DNA from 2 places in the Asaia sp. HumB genome. Region 2 is predicted to be linked to the other one. Evidence: predicted binding sites of a transcription regulator. Region 2 holds the regulator's gene; the other holds the start of a gene.
What was found. Region 2 encodes HrcA, which represses chaperone genes, less so after heat shock. Its sites were predicted from a motif close to GTTNGCACTCNCNNNNNGNGAGTGCNAAC; they were not measured.
Positions count from the first base shown of each region.

Region 1: the regulator HrcA is predicted to act here: its motif matches at 3,776-3,804, upstream of groES (co-chaperone GroES).

Region 1 covers NZ_JARPML010000002.1:250,648-258,025, reverse strand. The annotation lists gene P5689_RS02505 (hypothetical protein) at 1-111, opposite strand, end outside; gene hemF (oxygen-dependent coproporphyrinogen oxidase) at 242-1,183, opposite strand; gene P5689_RS02495 (S-methyl-5'-thioadenosine phosphorylase) at 1,362-2,249, shown strand; gene P5689_RS02490 (DUF2934 domain-containing protein) at 2,383-2,703, opposite strand; gene P5689_RS02485 (dienelactone hydrolase family protein) at 2,734-3,408, opposite strand; gene P5689_RS02480 (DUF4169 family protein) at 3,459-3,662, shown strand; gene groES (co-chaperone GroES) at 3,890-4,180, shown strand; gene groL (chaperonin GroEL) at 4,231-5,874, shown strand; gene P5689_RS02465 (prohibitin family protein) at 6,221-7,123, opposite strand.
Region 2 covers NZ_JARPML010000002.1:1,055,078-1,062,455, reverse strand. The annotation lists gene P5689_RS05850 (LysE family translocator) at 1-111, shown strand, start outside; gene P5689_RS05845 (hypothetical protein) at 94-810, opposite strand; gene rdgB (RdgB/HAM1 family non-canonical purine NTP pyrophosphatase) at 832-1,455, opposite strand; gene rph (ribonuclease PH) at 1,476-2,237, opposite strand; gene P5689_RS05830 (MOSC domain-containing protein) at 2,463-3,251, opposite strand; gene hrcA (heat-inducible transcriptional repressor HrcA) at 3,354-4,400, shown strand; gene P5689_RS05820 ((2Fe-2S)-binding protein) at 4,515-4,745, shown strand; gene bfr (bacterioferritin) at 4,926-5,417, opposite strand; gene P5689_RS05810 (DEAD/DEAH box helicase) at 5,762-7,378, opposite strand, start outside.

The DNA of each region.
Region 1 (7,378 bases), 800 kb from region 2:
CGAGACACTCCGTTCGTCATCCTCCCAGGCATAGGCCGGAAGGATGGTGGCCAGATTTGTCGCGACAACAGCGGAGAGAAAGCTGCGTCGGGTCGTCTTTTTACCCGTCACGTGAGACGTCAACCTGTAGCGCACTTCTTCCCTTTCACCGCCGGTCTGGCCAGCACGCGCTGGTAAGCCAGATGATTGCGGCTAAATCGTGTCGCCACGCCTCGGGGCGTTTGCCCCGAAGCAACCTCCATCAGGGCCATTTGACCTCGGGTGGCATGCTCATGAGGATCGCTTCCGTGTTGCCGCCGGTCTTGAGGCCAAACACGGTGCCGCGATCATGTATCAGATTGAACTCGACATAGCGACCACGTCTTATGAGCTGCGCCTCACGATCAGCCTCGGTCCAGGGCTGCATCATGCGCGCACGAACGGCACGTGGATACGCCTCGTAAAAAGCCAGACCGACATCCTTCGTGAAAGCGAAATCCTTCTGGGCGTCACCGCTGTTGAAGTGATCGTAGAAGATGCCGCCAAGCCCGCGTGGTTCACCACGGTGATGCAGGAAGAAATACTCGTCGCACCAGGCCTTGAACTTCTCGTAATAGGTCGGGTCGTGGGGCTCACAGGCCTTGCGAAACGTCTCATGGAAGGCAGCAGCATCTTCCTGCGCTTCAGCGCTGTCGGGAAACATGGGGGTAATATCGCCGCCGCCGCCAAACCAGCCATTGCTGGTAATGATCATGCGGGTGTTGAAATGGGCTGCACTCACATGCGGGTTGCATGGATGGGCCACAAGCGAGATGCCGGTTGCGAAGAAGCGGGGGTCGACATCGGCACCGGGCATGTTCTTGCGGAACTCGGGTGAGAATTCGCCCCAGACCGTCGAGACATTGACGCCGACCTTCTCAAAGACACGGCCACGCATGACGGACATGACGCCACTGCCCTGAAGGGCGCTGTTGGGGTCTTCACTGCGGTTCCACGCCGTGCGCACGAAACGCCCGGCCTCGGTTTTATCGCGCAGGACAGGCGAGTTGTTGGCGACGGCCTCGTCCTCGATGGCTTCATACGAAGCGCAGATCTTGTCGCGCAGGGTCTCGAACCAGTGCCGCGCCTTTTCCTTGAAAGAGTCATGAGGCACGTCGTCCCGGATGAGGGTGCCAAATGTCTTGGGGTCCAAGGTCTCGCTCATGGCAAGCTCCACATTCTGTTCCAGCCGGTCTTGCGCCAGCCTGAGAGCCTAGAGCCATATCAGAATCGTCAGAACAGGGCCATGCGGGGCAGAATGAAAACACTGACAGGTTGCGAAGCCAGCCATTCTGGTGTTCCTGAACGCGACATTTAACGACACAGAGCAAAGGCACTTCGGCATGACTGAAAACGTGACCATCGAACCCGTGATCGGCCTTATTGGCGGGTCCGGGCTGTATGACATCGACGGTCTGGAAGAAAAGGAATGGCGTCGGGTCGAAACCCCCTGGGGTGAGCCCTCCGACGAATTGCTGTTCGGCCGACTGGATGGCGTGCGCTGCGTATTCCTGCCGCGCCATGGCCGCGGTCATCCCATTCCGCCGTCAGAACTCAATTTCCGCGCCAATATCGATGCGCTCAAGCGTGTCGGCGTGACCGATATTGTCTCTCTTTCCGCTGTCGGCTCGCTGCGTGAGGATCTGCCTCCGGGACAGTTCGTTCTGGTTGACCAGTTCATCGATCGCTCGTTTGCGCGTGAAAAGACCTTTTTCGGTCGTGGCTGCGTGGCCCATGTCGGTATGGCCGATCCGGTTTCGAGCCGTATGGGCGATGTGATTGCCGAGCAGGCCGAAAAGATCGGCGTGCCGATGGTGCGTGGCGGGACCTATCTCGTGATGGAAGGGCCGCAATTCTCGACCCGTGCAGAAAGCGAGCTATACCGTCAGTGGGGTTGCTCGGTCATTGGTATGACCAACATGCCAGAGGCCAAACTCGCCCGTGAAGCCGAGATGTGCTATGCCAGCATTGCCATGGTGACGGATTACGATTGCTGGCACGACGACCATGACTCGGTGACGGTCGATGCGGTTGTGGCCGTCATGACCCAGAACGCTGCCAAGGCGAAGGCGCTGGTCAAGGCGATCATTCCTGAACTCGGCAAGAAGCGTGGTCTGTGCCCTTCAGGTGCGGAGCGGGCGCTGGATCATGCGATCATTACAGCTCCGGCATCACGTGACCCTGCCATGCTGGCAAAGCTCGATGCCGTTGCGGGCCGCGTTCTGCGCTGAAAACTGACCTGTCTCGATAGGCCGGAACGAAAAAGGCTGACCCGTGAGGGCCAGCCTTTTCCTGTTGGCGCGGAGCACTTCTCGCGTCTTACCATCGCAAGCATCTGCCCAATTCCCATGGAGGCCGGCGTGATCAGGCCTGATCCTGTTTCTCCGGGAAATGCTCACGGTCCCCCTGGTCGGTCTGACGCTCGGGAAACTCTCCCAGATTTTGCTGGATCTCAGCATTCTCGACCTGAACATCAGCAAATTGCGGATCAGGCAGATCCTTCACGGGAATCTCTCCCGCATGCGGGTGCTCCTCCATCCCGATAATTTCCGAGGCATTCTCATTGTAGGCTTCAGGCCCACATCCGGGCTTGCCATCGGCTTCCCAGAGTTCCTTTGCCTTGGCGGCAATGCGGGCGTCGCGCTCAGGACTGTCAACGAGCGGATTGGTGCTGTCTGCGGGCATGATGGATTTCCTGACTGAGAGTGTGGGACATCAGAGATGGGCCTCGAAGAACGCCATGCTGCGCTCATGGGCGAGGTCCCGGGCCGGCTTGTTGAAGCTAGGACGATCATTGCAGCCAAAGCCGTGGCCAGCGTCGTCATAGACGAAGATCTCGACCTCGGGCCTGTTTTCGCGAATGGTGTTGATATCGGTATGGGGGATATGGTCGTCCTCACCGCCGAAATGCAGTTGCACCGGGCAATGGGGCTTCTCATGACTGAGCGCCGCGATGCCGCCACCATACCAGGCGCAGGCAGCCGCGAAGTTGCGCGTACGGGTCGCGGCCTCCCATGCTACGAGACCGCCCCAGCAGAAGCCCGTTATGCCGACCTTCGAGTGACCGTGATGATTCAGGGCGTGGCAAGCGGCGGTGATATCGGCCTGCAATGCATCGGGGCTGATTTTCTCGCGCAGGGCGAGGCCCTCGGTCATGCCATTGGAATCATAGGGGAGAACCACATCGCGCTTGGCACGATCGAACAGGGCAGGGGCGATCACATGATAGCCATGATGTTCCGCGAGTTCATCGCACACGGCACGGATGTGATCGGTAAGGCCGAAGATTTCCTGAACCACCACGAGAGCGCGACGTGCCTTGGCGTCGCCTGCCTCATAAGCAGAAAAATGATGCGTGTCCGAGGCGGTCAGGGATATCAGGCGTCCCATGGAACAGCCCTCCTTCTTGCTTGTTCATTCTAATCAGGAGCAACGATAACATGGCAGAGATCGTCAACCTGCGTCGGGTACGCAAACGTCTGGCGCGTGAGAAGGATGCTCGGCAGGCTGATGAAAACCGGCATCTCTTCGGGCAGAGCAAGGGCGAGCGCGCCAGAACAACGCAGGAAAAGAACCGTCTGAAGCGCGAGATCGATGGCGCCCGGCTCGAAGGTGCGCCGCATTTGCCTGATGAGGGCAAATGATCGAACGTCCCCCGGCCGGGAAATGAGCAAGCGCCAGCTTACTGATTTTTTGATGAAATTCGGATGGCAGATATGGCGGGGGTCTTGACGCAGGGCGGGGGCTCTCTTACCTGTTTGGCACTCTCGCTACGGGAGTGCTAACGCGCTGCGGCTTAGCGGGCGCGCAAACCGGCGGCGTTGCTTTTGAGCAAGGGCGCCGCCTTAGAGATAGAGTGGAGCGATCCATTATGACAAATTTTCGGCCTTTGCATGACCGTGTCGTCGTTCGCCGCCTTGAGGGCGAGCAGAAGACGGCCGGTGGCATCATCATTCCGGACACCGCCAAGGAAAAGCCGATGGAAGGCGAAATCGTCTCCGTTGGTCCGGGTGCCCGCAATGAGCAGGGTCAGCTGGTAGCACTGGACGTCAAGGCTGGCGATCGCGTGCTGTTCGGCAAGTGGTCCGGCACCGAGGTGAAGATCAACGGCGAAGAGCTGCTGATCATGAAGGAAAGCGACATCATGGGTGTGATCGGCTGATTTCCAGCCTCCCCATTTTCGCACACTGAACCTCTACTGGAGAAAAGATTATGGCTGCCAAAGACGTAAGATTCGGCGCTGATGCCCGCCAGCGTATGCTGCGTGGCGTGGACATCCTGGCTGATGCTGTGAAGGTCACGCTGGGCCCGAAGGGTCGCAACGTTGTTCTGGACAAGAGCTTCGGCGCACCGCGCATCACCAAGGACGGCGTTTCCGTCGCCAAGGAAATCGAACTGGCTGACAAGTTCGAGAACATGGGCGCCCAGATGGTGCGCGAAGTGGCCTCGAAGACCAACGACATCGCTGGTGACGGCACGACCACCGCGACCGTTCTGGCGCAGGCCATCATCCGTGAGGGCGCCAAGGCTGTTGCCGCTGGCATGAACCCGATGGATCTGAAGCGCGGCATCGACAAGGCTGTTGCGGCCGTTGTTGAAGAGCTGAAGGCGAACACCCGCAAGATCACGACCCCGGCCGAAACGGCTCAGGTCGGCACGATCTCGGCCAATGGCGAGCATGAAATCGGCGAGATGATCTCGCAGGCCATGCAGAAGGTTGGCTCGGAAGGCGTGATCACGGTTGAGGAAGCCAAGGGCCTCCACACCGAACTCGACGTCGTCGAGGGCATGCAGTTCGACCGCGGCTATATCTCGCCGTACTTCGTGACGAACGCCGAAAAGATGATGGCGGATCTGGATAACCCCTACATCCTGATCCACGAAAAGAAGCTGTCCTCGCTTCAGCCCATGCTGCCTCTGCTCGAGAGCGTTGTGCAGTCCGGCCGTCCGCTCATGATCATCGCGGAAGACGTCGATGGCGAGGCTCTGGCAACGCTGGTCGTCAACAAGCTGCGCGGTGGCCTCAAGATCGCTGCCGTCAAGGCTCCTGGCTTCGGTGACCGTCGCAAGGCCATGCTGGAAGACATCGCCATCCTGACGGGCGGCCAGGTCATCAGCGAAGACATCGGCATCAAGCTCGAAACCGTTACGCTCGACATGCTCGGTCGCGCCAAGAAGGTGCATATCGAGAAGGAAAACACCACGATCGTTGAAGGCGCCGGTAACACGGACGACATCAAGGGCCGTTGTGCACAGATCCGCGCGCAGATCGAGGAAACCACCTCGGACTACGACCGTGAGAAGCTGCAGGAACGTCTGGCCAAGCTGGCTGGTGGCGTTGCCGTCATCCGCGTCGGTGGCAGCACCGAAGTCGAGGTGAAGGAGCGTAAGGATCGCGTTGATGACGCGCTGCACGCAACCCGCGCTGCCGTTGAAGAAGGCATCGTTCCGGGTGGTGGTACGGCTCTTGCCCGCGCTTCTGTTGCCCTGAAGGATCTCTCCTTCCAGAACGACGACCAGCGCGTTGGTGCGGACATCATCCGCAAGGCCCTGCAGGCTCCGCTGCGTCAGATCGCGTTCAATGCTGGTGAAGATGGCGCTGTCATCGCTGGCAAGGTGCTCGAGATCAACGAGTACACGCACGGCTTCGACGCTCAGAACGCCGAGTACAAGGATCTGGTGGCCGCTGGCATCATCGATCCGACCAAGGTTGTCCGTACGGCTCTGCAGGATGCAGCTTCGGTTGCTGGCCTGCTGATCACCACGGAAGCCATGGTTGCCGAGAAGCCCGAGAAGAAGGCCGCTCCGGCCGGTGGCCCGGGTGGCATGGGTGGCATGGGCGATATGGATTTCTGATCCAGCGCCTTTCCATCGAGGTTACGAAAGAGCCGCCCTGTCGCAAGACAGGGCGGTTTTTTCATGGGTGGCGTACTGGCGAGATCACTGCCCGTAGGCTTCGTCACCTTAGGGGGACAGGTAAACGGGTCGGGATCGCAGCTTTGGACATGACCAGTCAGATTTGTAGCGTTGGTCCCCTCGATGGTCGCAGAGGCAGAGAACGTGCCGGATCAGGCAGGAAGTGATCCTCGTTCGACCGCATATCCGATCTGTGTTCCAGCTAGGAGAGAAGGCCGGATGAGCGCCGACGTGAGGACGGGCCGTCCCCGAAAGAAAGACCCGCCATCAAAGAGGGGCTGTCGCCTTATTTCTGGACGCCATCCATGGTGCCGATGAAGGGCAGGGGAGCGCCTGCGCTCAGATAGGTCGGCATGGTGCCTGACCAGCGATCAAGCGCCTTCTGCTGCAACAGCGCCGGCGTCAGGGATTGAGAGACCAGGCTATTGGCTTTTGCCTGCGCCTGCGAGGTCACCAGTAGTGCCTGCGCCTGTCCCTGCGCTGTGGCGATGGCGGCGTCGGCTTGCGCCTTGGCCTGTACGACCTGCGCCTGCGCCGAAATCTGCGTCTGTTGCAGCGTATACTGGGCCTGAAGCGCCTGTTGCTGGGCGACCTGCTTGGCCTCAATGGCCTGTGCATAGGCCGTTGAAAAGGCGAAATTCGCTGTGTTCACCGAATGAATGGTCAGGTGGTAGGGCTGAAGCGACCGGATGATCAGATCCTTGATCTGCCCGTCAACCAGATCCCGCTTCGTGATGAGTTCCTCGGCGTTATAATTGGCCGTAATGGCCTTCACATCGTTCGAAACCGTGGGCTCAATGATACGGCGCGCGAGCATGTCCAGCGTGCGGAAATCACGATAAAAACCCGGGGCATCAGCCTGTGCGATGTGGAACGTTACCGAGACAGACGTGCGGACGTCCTGAAGGTCGTGCGTGGCAGCCTGCTCATGCGAGGTGATGGTCTGCGGCTGGGTCGAGACTGAAATGATCTTCTGATAGACCGGTATGGCGATATGCAGCCCGGGCTCGAGAGCGTTGGGCTGGACCGAACCGAAATTGGTCAGGATGCCGCAATAGCCTGAAGCGATCTGGTAGAATGGATTGAGCACAGCAACGATCGCGACAGCACCAAGGGCAACTACGCCAAACTTGATTATCCCTGAGGGCACCTGAACGGGTAGTCTTGATGGCGGCTGAGGAAAAGACATGTTGCTGCGGATCCCTGTGCAGTATTCGCCCCGTCATTGCGAGAGCGACGTTACTGTTACAGCCACGCTATGTAGCATCAAGTAACACTATCGTAACGAAAGGGCGGAGCGGCGGGGCGCGTCCAGTGTGCATCGCCAGTCACTGCATCGCTGTTGCCAGTCGACTACGCGTATACGATCTTGATGTGCTTCTCGTGCAGGTCGTTTCCGAAAGGCCGCGCCAGCCTCATTTGTCAGCCTTGCCACTGTTTGGTT
Region 2 (7,378 bases):
CAGTCGCTCTCGCGTTTTCTGTCGCGCCGGCCGGTCAGACGGGCTTTCAATCGTCTGACCGGCATCGTGTTTGTCGCCTTCGGGATTGTGATCCTACGAGCGAAGGCCTGATTGTGCGGCACCATGATGAACGCTCAGCCCTGTCAGGGTCACCGCAATCTGGTCTGGCGTCGTGCCAATATCATTGATCGCGTGGGCGCCGGTGCGGAACATCACTGGGATTGCCATCGCCTGAGGTGACAGGCGGAATGTGCTGGGCGTTCCGTTGGCCGCTACTGTCATCATGCCGTCAGGGCGTGTGTGAAGCACGATATGGGCGGTGTGGGTGTCGTCCAGCGTGCCGAGCACAACGCCATTCTCTGGCGCATTGTCGACCTGGCCATGCAGCACCAGACGGTCGCCATCAACCAGAATGCGCAGGATCGGGGTCGCATCCTCATCGGCGGTCAGTTCGGCCAGAACGACATTCCCGCTTTTGGGGAAACGATCGATATGAATCGTCGCATCAAGCATGGCTTCGGCGTCGGCCACACGCCAGGGACGGGATTCGGAAAACTCCGTTCGGGGCTGGCGCGCGTGATAGGCCGTTGGCTTGCGCGCTTCACTGCTCAGGGCAATGCCGCCCGGCGTCAGGCGATACGGGGCATCGGCCTTGGGCTGCCCTAATGCAGTGGCGGGCAGGACCGACATGCTGAAGGCCTTTGTTTCACGCAGGTCAAAGCCGGTCGGATCAAAAACGGGCGCCGCATGGGCTGCCGCCACAAAGGAGGCAAGGGCGCAGGCCGGAAAAAGGAACAAGCCTTTCTTCATGACGGGTACTCCTTTTGGAATTCAGGCGCCATCGGGCGCGACGCAGGTCTCCAGAAACCGGGCCAACGCACGACCTCTATGGCTGGTCGCGTTCTTTTCTTCTGCCGAGAGTTCGGCAAAACTGCGGCAATCACCTTCGGGAATGAAAATCGGGTCGTAACCATGGCCCTGCGCGCCGCGTGGCGGCCAGCAGACCGTTCCTTCGCAACGGCCCTCAGCAAAGCGTGTGACACCATCGGGCCATGCAACGCAGAGCACAGCCACGAAGGAGGCCGAGCGGTCGGCCGCGCCGTTCATTTCGTCATGAACGCGCTGCATGGCCACCTGCATGTCACCGCCCGGGCCGGCCCAGCGGGCTGAATAGACGCCGGGACGCCCTTCAAGGGCGCTGACGCAGAAACCGGAATCATCAGACAGGGCAGGCAGTCCCGTGGCGCGCGCTGCGGCGAGTGCCTTGATGGCGGCATTGCCCTCAAAACTGTCAGCCGTCTCTTCCGGCTCGGGTAGGGAGAGCTCCGCCGCCGAGACGATCTCGATGCCGCTATCGGCCAGCAGAACCCGGAATTCAGCCAGCTTGCCCTTGTTGTGGCTGGCGAGCACAACGCGCTCGCCCCGCCTGAGAACCCGCTGGCCGGGCTCGGTCATGTCGGCAGGCGCCGCGCCGTTCACGCCGTTTTTCCGTTTGCAGCGCTGCTGTTCGTCACGCTCTCAAGCGCCTCGCGCTGGGCAACGAACAGGCGCGACGTGCCCAGCTTTGCAAGCGCCATCAGCGAGGCGAATTCGCTTTCGCTGAACGGTGCGTCTTCTGCCGTGCCCTGAATTTCGACAATGCCGCCTTCGCTGGTCAGAACGAAATTCGTATCGGCCTGGGCTGAGCTGTCTTCGATGTAATCGAGATCGAGCACAGCGCCGGCATCGGTCAGACCGCAAGAGACCGCAGCCACCTGCGCACGCAGGGGCGAGCGCTTGAGCACGCCAGCCTTGATCTGCTTGTCGAGAGCAATGGCAAGGGCCACCCAGGCGCCTGTGATGGCGGCGCAGCGCGTGCCACCATCGGCGTTGAGCACGTCGCAATCGAGCGTGATGGTCATCTCACCCAGAGCACGCAGGTCCACACAGGCGCGCAGGGCGCGGCCGATAAGGCGCTGGATTTCCTGCGTACGGCCCGACTGCTTGCCCTTGGCTGCTTCACGGTTGCCACGGGTATGCGTCGCGCGCGGCAGCATGCCGTATTCCGCGGTAATCCAGCCCTGGCCCTGACCACGCAGGAAAGGCGGCACGCGATTTTCGATCGAGGCTGCACAAAGAACCTCGGTGCCACCCACGCGGATCAGCACGGAGCCCTCGGCATGGCGGGCGAAACCCGGCTCGATGGAAACGACGCGGTTCTCGTCGGCCTTGCGGCCTGAAGGGCGGGTGCTGGACATGGAGCGTTTTCCTCGTTTCAAGCGCAGAGATGCGGTCGGGTGCAGCTTTAGCGCCTGGGGCCCTGAATGACAAAGCCGAATGACAAGGCGGAATCATGCGGGTCAGCCCCGACCGGGCCCATGCTGTTACCGCCATCACCCAAGGCATCGGGTAAGGCATGCGCCCCTCGACGACGGTCAGGCGGTCGGGATGACCGGGCACGGCGTCGTGCCCAGCCGACCCGCTCAGTCGATCAGTTCAACCGCATCCCCAAGGCGGATGGTCCCTGCGTGGCGGATGACCGCATTCTGGCCGAACATGACCCCACCGGGACGGTGGCGAAACCCGGTCATGGTCTTGAGAGGCTCGCGCGGAACAGGAATCGTCCCGCTCTCCTGATCGATGGTGGTGACGATGCAGCGGCTGCAGGGTTTGACAAGGTCGAGTTCAACTGTACCGATCCGGATGGAGCGCCATTCATCCTCAGCCCAGGGCTGATCGGTCTCGATGACAATATTGGGCCTGAAACGCTCCATCGGCACGGGCTGATCAAGACGGGCGTTGAGGTCCTCGAGTGACGCTGTGTTGGTGACGAGCAGGGGAAACCCGTCTGCAAAGCTCACACTGCCAAACTCGGTTGGTCTGGCATGGGCCGGGTCGGCCATATGCACGATCCTGCACGCCGTACCGAGAATGGCGCTCAGCCACGCCGCAGCCTCGTCTCCGGCATCCCGTGCCGCAATGGCATGATCTTTCCAGACGCTCACTGTCTTTGCGGGTGCCTGAGGGGCAGGCGGATCAATCCTCAGCGCCGAGCCGTCACTACCGGTCAGGTAAAGTGTCTCACCGTGCAGCGCCGTCATGATGCGTGCCATGGCCGGATGCTGGCGCTGCGTCATGAAGCGGCCGTCTGGCGCGACCACGAGCCAGCGTCGGTCGCCACGCGGCCCCCAGGGGTCGAGTTCGAGTGCCGTCATATCAACCCGGTGCAGGCTTTTGACAGGATGGATATATAAGGCTGCAAGGCGGGTCATCGGCACGACTCCGAAGCGGATGGACAGGACACGTCGTGACAGGTCTAGTCGCTCGGGACGGTGACAGGAAGCCAGCTGGCGCGTCGGAAAAAGGGGCAGGGCATGATCGATCTTTCAAACCTGCCGGGTGGCATGGATGCCCGGTCGGCTAATGTGCTGCGCGAGATTGTCGAGCAATACATGGAGACGGGTGATCCCGTGGCCAGCAAAACGCTTGCCCAGCGCCTGACGCCATCGCTTTCTCCCGCGACCATACGCAATGTCATGGCGGAGCTGACCCAGGCCGGATTACTGTTCAGCCCCCATGTCTCGGCGGGTCGCCTGCCCACCGAGAAAGGCGTGCGACTGTTCGTGGATGGCCTGTTGCAGTTCGGCGCGCTCGATGAACTGGAGCGCGCCCAGATTGCCGGGCGTCTGGCGCTCAAGGGGCGATCCATGCAGGAGACGCTGGCTGAGGCCTCCTCCATGCTTTCAGGGCTTTCGGCAGCAGCGGGTCTGGTTCTGGCTCCCAAGGGCGATGGTGCCCTCAAGCATATCGAATTCGTCGCGCTCGGGCCGGGCAAGGCTTTGGTGATCCTTGTGGCAGCCGATGGTCAGGTCGAGAACCGCGTGATCGAAACGCCACCGGGTCTGCCGCCGTCAGCCCTTGTCGAGGCGGGCAATTATCTCAACTCCCTGCTTGGCGATGTAACACTGAGTGCCTTGCGCCAGCGCGTCTCGGAGAATTTACAGCAGAACCGCTTTGATCTGGATGTGCTGGCGACCAGCGTGATCGAGAGTGGTCTTGCGATGTGGGATGAGCAGCATGGCACGCTCTATCTGCGCGGGCAGGGCAACCTGCTGACCGACATCACCGAAATCGAGAAACTCACGACCATCCAGATGCTCTTTGAGCGTCTGGAGGCGCAGGAAACGATGCTGCGCCTGCTCCAGCTGGCCCAGGAATCGGACGGTGTCCGGATCTATATCGGTGCCGAGAGCGGGTTTTTTGGCATGTCGGGGGTATCGATGGTCGTGGCACCGGCGCGCAACGAGACGAATCGCATTGTCGGTGCCATTGGAGTGATCGGCCCGACACGCCTCAATTACGGGCGGATCGTGCCTGTGGTGGACTACACGGCCCGTGTGATCGGTCGCCTGCTGAGCTGAACAGGCAGGGTCTGGCACTGCCGTGACATGTTTTTTAAGAATCACTCGCAATTTATCATTGAGAATTATTCTCAAACGCTGTTAGGGTCGCGCCGTTCTGAAGTGGAATGGCTGATGATCGTCTGTTCGTGTAACGCCCTGACCAATCATGATATCGCTGATGCCGTAAACAGAGGTGCCTCGCGCGCGCGGGAGGTCTATGCCTCCAAGGGGTGCAAGGCCCAGTGCGGCAATTGCGTGCCCGGCGTGGTGTGCGCCCTGCGTAGCCTGCTGCGTGAAAGAAAGGAGGCCGCGATAGCCTTCAACACGGTCGATCAGGGTGCTGGTAACGCCGCTTACGCCTGAGCGAGGGCGCTTGCACTGGGCTGCGCTGATGGGCCGTCATATCGGCAGGCTTGTCGATCTGCGTATAGGGAGCCGGACACCCGGCCGGTCATGAAAAAACCCGCCAGCCTGCGCTGACGGGTTTTTCTGTTTCCGGGGTCCTGTGCGGGCAAGCCCGAGGCAGGTGTGTCCGGTTCTGTCTTACTCGGCGGTCTGGTCGGGAGCCGGCGAAGAGTTCAGCGTGATGTAGCGCTGGATACCGACCTGCTTGATCAGATCGAACTGACGGTCGATGAAATCCTCATGCTCTTCCTCGTTGGCGAGAATACGGATCAGCAGATCACGTGACACGTAGTCGCGCACGCTTTCGCAATAGGCGATGCCTTCGCGCAGATCGGCCAGCGCCTTTTCTTCCAGCTTGAGATCGCAGGCGAGGATTTCTTCAACGCTTTCCCCCACCAGGATCTGGTTCAGACGCTGCACGTTCGGCAGGCCACCCAGATACAGGATGCGCTCGATCAGCCAGTCGGCATGACGCATCTCTTCGATGGATTCGTCATATTCCTTCTTGCCCAGCTTGGTGACACCCCAGTGATTCAGGGTGCGGGCATGAAGGAAATACTGGTTGATGGCCGTCAGCTCATTGGTGAGCTGGATGTTCAGATGCTCGATAACCTTCGGATCTTTAAGCATGGTTGGCTCCTTTTTCTGTCCTGCACGCAGAAGGGGCGCATGGCCACTCCCCGCAGGCTGTGTGACGCTGTTCAAGCATGGAAAAGAAGCGGGTGCAATAGAAATAACGTTGTTCAGTATTGAAGTATCGAAGTTGAGAATGACTCTCTCTATTGGTGTGGAGTCAGTAAATGTTGTTGCAATTTAATTGCAACAACGAAGTCACCTCAAATCATGGGTGCAAAATCAGGCCCCTGAACGCAAAACACCCCGCACAAGGCGGGGTGCAGCGGGACAGAATCCCGTCAGATCGCGAGAGCCGTCGCCCGGGGGCACAGCCGCCTGGACGAACGCTTCTTATCCGATCAGTAGCGCTTGCGCGACGAGCCCTTGCCGTTGCCGACCGAGTTGCCCTTGCGGAATGAAGGACGGTCGCCGCGATCACCGCGATCGCCCCTGTCACCACCACGCTCACCTCTGTCGCCACCGCGATCGCCGCCACGGTCACCACCGCGGAAGCCGCCCTTGCCACGAGGAGCAAAGCCACCCTCACGCGGGCGGCGCGGGCCGCGCGGCGGGGCGGAAGGGCCAGTCGGGGCGGAAGCCGGCTCGATCTTGGCTTCATCCGCATCGGCACCGGCAACGCAGGAGCGGAAACGCTCGGCGCTGTCAGGAGCAATCTCGAAGAGCGTGTGATCCGTGTCGATATGGATCGCACCGATCTCGCTCTTGGTCACACCACCCAGGCGGCAGATGAGGGGTACGAGCCATTTCGGGTCGGCACGCTCGGTGCGACCAATGGCGAGGCTGAACCACTCACCGCCCATACGGTCCACCCGGCCGGTGAACTCGCGGGGTGCACGATCGTCGCGCATGCCACGGGCAGGGGCGTCAACGCTGACCGGACGGATCGACTCGACGCTCGGCAGGCGGCTCTTGTAGAGGCGCACGAGGGCCGTGGCGAGCTGATGCGCGTCATGCGCATTTGCCAGCTGCGATGCCAGCGCATCTTCATTGGCCTGCGACGGCGCGAAAAGCGTCTCGTCTTCCATCAGGCGCTTGGCGTCCTGCTCAAGGATGGCATCGGCCGAAGGGACGCTCTCCCACTCGGCATTGCTGATCTTGGCAAAGGAGAGCAGGCGCTCAGCCTTGCGACGCTGGCTGACAGGCACCATGACCACGCAGGTGCCCTTGCGGCCTGCACGGCCCGTACGGCCCGAACGGTGCAGCAATGTTGCTGCTTCGCTCGGCATATTGGCATGGATCACGAGTGAGAGCGCCGGAATGTCGATGCCACGTGCGGCCACGTCGGTGGCCACGCAAACGCGTGCCACACCCGAACGCAGGGCTTCGATGGCGCGCGAACGCTCGTTCTGGCCCATTTCGCCGGAAATGGCGACCGAGGCAAAGCCACGCTCGACCAGCGCTGCCTGCACCTGCGCGACCATGGCGCGGGTGTTGCAGAACAGCATGGCGGTCGGGCTCTCGTAATAACGCAGAACGTTGACGACACCGCGACCGATGTCATTTGGCGCTGTCAGCACGCATTTATACGTGATGTCATCATGCTGCTTGGACGTGGAGACCGTGTTGATGCGCTCGGCGTTCTTCTGGAAGCGGCGCGCCAGATTGGCGATTTCCTTGGCGATGGTCGCCGAGAAAAGCAGCGTGCGGCGTTCGACCGGCGCGGCATCCAGAAGTTGCTCCAGCTCGTCGCGAAAGCCAAGATCGAGCATCTCGTCGGCTTCGTCCAGCACGACCACGCGCAGATCGGACAGGTTCAGGGCCCCGCGTGACAGATGATCGCACAGGCGGCCCGGCGTCCCCACAACGATATGGGCACCGTTCGACAGGTTGCGAGCTTCGCGACGGGCATCCGTGCCGCCAATGCAGCTGACTATACGCGCACCTGTCTCGGCATAAAGCCACTGAAGTTCGGTCTGCACCTGCAGGGCCAGTTCGCGCGTTGGTGCAACCACCAG